DNA from 2 places in the Thalassotalea agarivorans genome. Region 2 is predicted to be linked to the other one. Evidence: predicted binding sites of a transcription regulator. Region 2 holds the regulator's gene; the other holds the start of a gene.
The links. The regulator MetJ, encoded in region 2, represses methionine synthesis genes. The targets are predictions, from matches to a motif close to TAGACGTCTAGACGTCTA.

Region 1 (3,435 bases), 1.3 Mb from region 2:
CAATTTTAGGTACATCAGTACGACCTCTAGCGCCACCAAATGCGGTGCCTTTCCATGACCGACCGGTAACAAGCTGGAAAGGGCGGGTTGATATCTCTTGGCCAGCACCAGCAACACCGATGATCCAAGATTCACCCCAACCTTTATGGCAACACTCTAACGCCTGTCTCATGGTGTTTACGTTGCCAATACATTCAAAACTATAATCTGCGCCACCGTCTGTAAGTTCGATAATCTTTGCTACGACATCATCGACGTCTTTTGGATTAATAAAATCTGTCATGCCAAATTCTGTCGCTAATGTTTTTTTACTGTCATTGAGGTCAACGCCGATGATTTTGTTCGCGCCAACCAGTTTAGCCCCCTGAATAACATTAAGCCCAATGCCGCCAAGACCAAACACAACAACATTGGAGCCTGGTTCTACTTTTGCGTCAAAAGCGACAGCACCGACGCCAGTAGTAACACCACAGCCGATATAGCAGACCTTATCGAACGGCGCATCTTTGCGAATTTTAGCGACGGCTATTTCAGGCAGTACGGTATGGTTAGCAAACGTAGAACAGCCCATATAGTGCAAGATAGGCTCGCCATCGATGGAAAAACGAGACGTGCCATCTGGCATCACACCCTGTCCTTGGGTTTCACGTATAGACTGGCAAAGGTTAGTCTTTGGGTGCAAACAAAACTTACATTCGCGACACTCGGGCGTATATAAAGGAATGACATGATCGCCGACAGCAACTGACGAAACACCTTCTCCAACCTCAATGACCACGCCTGCGCCTTCATGACCAAGTATCGCTGGAAAGGCACCCTCTGGATCGTCTCCCGATAGGGTAAAAGCATCTGTATGGCAAACCCCTGTCGCTTTAAGTTCTATTAATACTTCACCTGCTTGTGGTGGAGCGAGCTCTACCTCCATTATTCTTAAGGGTTCTCCTGCCTTAAAGGCTACTGCGGCTTTTGTTTTCATATGCAACTCTCGTTTATTTCACTTGTATAAAAATGTAGTTGTCTTTTTGTGGTTTCGAAAGAAAATATTTTGGACGTCTATACGTTTAGATGTTGACATATCTAGAAATCTAAGCGACATTTATAGCTAAGCTAGCACAAAACTATTTAAAAGATTTTTATGCCAATAAAAATACCTGACCAATTACCCGCATTGTCGGTACTTGATAAAGAGAATATCTTCGTGATGTCGGAGCATCGCGCGGTGAATCAGGATATTCGTCCAATGGAAGTGGCAATCTTGAATTTGATGCCCAATAAAATAGAAACGGAAGTTCAAATTCTCAGGGTATTAGCCAATACACCACTGCAAATAAATGTCGACTTAGTGCGGATTCACGCGAATGAATCTAAAAATACGCCTAAGCAACATTTAGATAATTTTTATCGTTTGTTTGACGACATAAAAGACAAGCAATATGACGGTTTGATAGTCACTGGAGCACCATTAGCACTAATGGACTACTCGCAAGTAAGCTATTGGGACAAGATTTGCGAGGTGTTTGATTGGGCGGAGAAAAATGTCACCTCTACCATGTATAGTTGTTGGGCAGCGCATGCCGCGTTGTATCATCATTACGGTTTAAAGCGCCACTTACGAGACACTAAGCTGTCGGGGGTGTTTACGCATAACACGTTAGATCCAACTGAGCAGCTAACACGTGGTTTTGATGAAACATTCAGTGTTCCTCATTCTCGCTATGGTTACATTGATAGATCAGATTATGAATCTGTGCCTGACTTGCGCATACTCGCAGAATCAGAGCAAGCAGGGGTGTATCTTGTCGCCAGTAAAAATAAGCAGCAGGTCTATTTAACCGGTCATCCGGAGTACGATCCGTTGACGCTACATGATGAGTATCATCGCGATTTAGCCGCAGATTTATCACCGCATATTCCTGAAAATTACTATCCAGATTCAAATGTTAGTAATAAACCCGTTACCAATTGGCGAAGTCATGGTAGTTTGCTGTTTACTAATTGGTTAAATTATTACGTTTACCAGATAACACCATATAAGTTAGACGCGGAAAATATCCAAGCGATCCATCCAGGAAAAAAGTAAATGACATTAGCAGTAGTAGAATCCCCCCTTTTTAGCACGATTAAACGTGCCTTGTCAGAGCGCATACTTATTTTGGATGGCGCTATGGGGACAATGATCCAAGGATATAAGTTCGAAGAAGAAGATTATCGTGGCGAGCGTTTTAAGGATTGGCATTGTGACGTAAAAGGAAATAACGACCTTTTGGTGCTGACCCAACCTGATGTTATCAAAGATATTCACAAAGAATATTTAGCTGCCGGCGCCGATATTATTGAGACCAATACCTTTAACGCTACAACCATTGCTATGGCCGACTATGACATGGAGTCGATTAGTGCCGAAATCAATTTGCAAGCAGCCAAGCTAGCGAGAGAAGCGGTCGATGAATTTAATGCAAAAACGCCAGATAAACCTCGATTTGTTGCCGGTGTACTTGGTCCAACAAACCGTACTTGCTCCATTTCGCCGGATGTTAATGACCCGGCCTTTCGAAACGTTAGCTTTAATGAGCTTAAAGACGCCTATATAGAATCAACCAAAGCGTTAATTGAAGGCGGTAGCGATATTATCTTAATCGAAACCATTTTTGACACGTTAAATGCAAAGGCCGCAATCTTCGCGATTGAAACGGTATTTGAAGAGCAGGGTGTGCGCTTACCTGTGATGATATCGGGCACAATTACAGATGCCTCTGGGCGTACATTGTCCGGTCAAACAACAGAAGCTTTTTACAATTCATTACGCCACGCTAAACCAATTTCTTTTGGTTTAAATTGTGCATTAGGGCCGGTTGAACTAAGACAGTATGTAGAAGAGTTGAGTCGTATCAGTGACGTGGCAGTGACGGCTCACCCAAATGCTGGTTTACCTAACGCCTTTGGTGAATATGACTTTACCGTTGAGGATATGAACGCCCATATTGAAGAGTGGGCAAACAGTGGCTTTTTAAATGTGATAGGTGGCTGCTGTGGTACCACACCAGATCATATACGTGGCATGGCTGAAACGGTTGCTTCTAAAGCGCCGAGAAAAATAGAGCCGCGTCCTATCGCTTGCAGGCTCTCTGGTTTAGAACCATTAACAATCGATGAACAAACCTTGTTTGTGAATGTTGGTGAACGAACCAATGTTACTGGCTCTGCGGTATTTAAGCGACTGATCACGGAAGAAAACTACGATCAAGCAATATCTGTTGCACTTCAGCAAGTAGAAAATGGTGCTCAAATTATTGATATCAACATGGATGAGGGCATGCTCGATTCTCAAGCATGTATGGTGAGATTCCTCAATTTGATTGCCGGTGAACCTGATATCGCTAAAGTGCCTATTATGATCGATAGCTCGAAATGGGACATTTTAGAAGCGGGTTTGCA
Region 2 (3,435 bases):
GTACATCAAGCGTTTAGAGGAAGTAACTGGCGTACCAATTGATATCGTATCTACTGGCCCAGACCGTGTAGAGACAATGGTACTGGTTAATCCGTTCGAATAAGTATCGTTTATACTAAATAAAAACCAGCCTTATGGCTGGTTTTTTTATGCCTGAATTTTATAACTTTGTAGTAAAATTACATCATAAATACGTTTTTTAAAGAGTTTTACTCAATTTATGTCGCTTTTGCGCCAAAAATATATGTTTTATTACGATTTAACTGCCTTTTTCCTTCTATTAAATGTAAAAAAGATCTCATCCAACCTCTTTATTTTTAATAGCTTAGGTTAAATATTTGTGTATTATTTGTGTCTTCGATGGTTTTCTGATGAAAAATAATTTTCTCGCGGCACAAGTAGGATCTCCCCAACATGTTAGATATACGCCAACAGGCGCTGGATTATCACGCCTTCCCTTCTCCAGGTAAAATTAGTATTGAAATTACTTCTCCAGCAGAGACAACACAAGATCTGTCGCTAGCATACAGCCCAGGTGTCGCTGAGCCAGTGAGAGAAATAGCGCAAAACCCAGAAGACGTATACAAATATACGGCAAAAGGTAATACCGTGGCGGTAATTTCAAATGGTACTGCGATTTTGGGGCTAGGTAATTTAGGCCCAATGGCGTCAAAACCTGTCATGGAAGGTAAGGCATTATTATTCAAACGCTTTGCAAATATTGATTCCTTTGATATTCAAGTTAAACACAATACGGTAGAAGAGTTTGTTGCTACTGTCGCTAATATTGCCGATTCATTTGGCGGTATTAATTTGGAAGATATCAAAGCGCCCGAATGTTTTGAAATTGAGCGAGCCTTGATCGCACAATGCGACGTGCCTGTTTTTCATGACGATCAACATGGAACGGCAATTGTTACTGCGGCGGGCCTGCTTAACGCTTTGGAGATACAAGACAAATCTATCGCAACAGCTAAAATTGTTTGTCTAGGGGCTGGTGCTGCTGCCATCGCTTGTATGGATTTACTGATAAAATGCGGCGCAAATCGAAGCAACATTTTCATGCTGGATAGACAAGGGGTTATTACTACTAGACGCTCTGGGCTAAATCGTTATAAGCAGCAGTTTGCTAATGACACGGATAGCAAAACGCTTACCGATGCGATCAAAGATGCAGATGTCTTTGTTGGTGTTTCTGGTCCTAATTTATTGTCAGCCCAGCAATTAGCGTTAATGGCTTCAAAGCCTATTGTATTCGCCTGTTCAAACCCGGATCCTGAAATTTCTCCTGAACTCGTCCATAAAACGCGCCCCGATGCTATTATGGCAACGGGTCGTTCCGATTATCCGAATCAGGTTAACAATGTTCTATGTTTTCCTTTTATATTTAGAGGGGCACTTGATGTTAGGGCCACTGAAATCAATGATGCGATGAAAATCGCCGCAGTAGAGGCTATTAGAGGTCTTGCACAATTGGCAGTACCAGAAAAGGTGCTTGCTGCAACGGGTGAAGCGTCATTAGCATTTGGTCCCGGGTATATTATCCCAAAACCAATGGATGAAAGATTGTGCGAAAAAGTGGCTAAAGCTGTTGCGACGGCTGCGGTTGAATCAGGCGTAGCAAAATTGCCGCTACCGGCAAAGTATCAGTAGCTAGCTTTAAGCAATAAAAAAGGCGCTTATAGCGCCTTTTTTAATCTAACTAAACTTAGTCTTGATCTTCGAACTGGCTAAAATCTGTTATGCCATTTTCTGCCAAAACCTTTCTAACAACTTCAGGCAGCTTTTCAGGGTTATCTTTTGCAAGATCATTGTCATTTGGCAAAGGTTGTCCTGTAAACGCATGCAAGAATGCTTCACATAGCAATTCACTATTAGTTGCATGACGCAGGTTGTTTACTTGTCGACGAGTGCGTTCATCGGTCAACACTTTTAGCACACGCAATGGAATTGAAACGGTAATTTTTTTAACTTGTTCGCTTTTCTTACCATGTTCAGCATATGGGTTAATATATTCCCCATTCCATTCTGCCATACATCTTCCCCTTTAACTTTACCTTGTGCTTTAGCCCATAGTTAAATTGTACTGTGTCAAAAAACACAGTCAACTATATATGTGTAGAAGTTTAGATGTCTAAAAAGATCTTGACATAAAATTTAAAACGTTTAGAGTTTTAGACGTCTAAACACCTAAACGTAAATATGGAGTCGTCATGACTGACAAAAAGTTTGCTACGCAGGCCGTTAGAGCCGGCATTAACAGTGACGAGCATCACAAAGCTGTGGTGGCACCTCTGCATTTATCGAGTACGTATGCATTGAACGGATTTAATGACAAAGGTGCTTTTGATTATTCAAGAACCGGTAACCCTACACGAGCATTATTTGCTGACGCACTCGCCCAACTAGAAGGGGGTAGTGTCGGTATAGTAACCGCTACGGGTATGGCTGCAGCACACGTCATTGTACAAACATTAACGAAAGATGATTTGTTAGTCATCCCACACGACTGCTATGGTGGCAGCTATCGTTTGTACACGCATTTGGCTGCGAAAGGACAGTTTAAACTGAAAGTTGTTGACCAAACCAATGATCAGGCATTTGCCGAGGCGATGGCGTTAAAACCTACACTGACCTTGGTTGAAACACCGAGCAATCCGCTTCTGAGGTTAGTTGATATTAAACGCATTGTAGAACAAGCCAAAGCTGTTGGTTCCTTGGTTGCAGTAGACAACACATTTCTGTCTCCAGTTTTACAACAACCACTTGCACTAGGTGCAGACATTGTTTTTCATTCAACAACGAAATTTATAAATGGCCATAGTGACATGGTTGGTGGTGCGGTAATCACCAAAGATAAAGCTCTTGGAGAGACATTAGCATGGTGGGCAAACTGTATCGGAGTTACGGGCAGCGCATTTGATAGCTATCTAGCCATGAGAGGTTTAAAAACATTACCTCTGCGTATTAAGCAACATCAACAAAATGCCAATGCCGTCGCACAGTATCTTGCCGATCATCCAGCGGTGGCACACGTATATTATCCGGGGTTAGCATCACATCCGGATCATGAGCTTGCTAAACAGCAACAAAAGGATTTTGGTAGCATGATGAGTTTTGAACTTGTTGGCGGTGTTGATGCAGTAAAGAAACTGTTCGACGGCCTTTCGCTGTTTACCCTGGCGCAATCATTAGGTGGCGTTGAAAGTTTAATTAGTCACCCATCTACCATGACCCATGCGGGAATGGAATTAGACGCACAAAAAGCCGCTGGAATCGGCCAAAATTTGGTGCGACTATCAGTGGGAATAGAAGATATTGACGACATATTGGCAGATTTGGAGCAGGGCTTAGCAGCCAGCCAATCTTAACACGTTACGGTAAAGTAAATGAGCAGAGTTAACCCAGTACATACTGAACAAGCGAATGCTATTA

Region 1: a site for MetJ is predicted at 1,047-1,064, ahead of metA (homoserine O-acetyltransferase MetA). Genes of this name have one in related genera too.

The regions. Positions count from the first base shown of each region.
Region 1 covers NZ_AP027363.1:974,534-977,968, forward strand. The annotation lists gene QUD85_RS04590 (S-(hydroxymethyl)glutathione dehydrogenase/class III alcohol dehydrogenase) at 1-976, opposite strand, end outside; gene metA (homoserine O-acetyltransferase MetA) at 1,136-2,080, shown strand; gene metH (methionine synthase) at 2,081-3,435, shown strand, end outside.
Region 2 covers NZ_AP027363.1:3,036,865-3,040,299, reverse strand. The annotation lists gene QUD85_RS13895 (adenylosuccinate synthase) at 1-103, shown strand, start outside; gene QUD85_RS13890 (malic enzyme-like NAD(P)-binding protein) at 415-1,653, shown strand; gene metJ (met regulon transcriptional regulator MetJ) at 1,709-2,035, opposite strand; gene metB (cystathionine gamma-synthase) at 2,214-3,371, shown strand; gene metL (bifunctional aspartate kinase/homoserine dehydrogenase II) at 3,390-3,435, shown strand, end outside.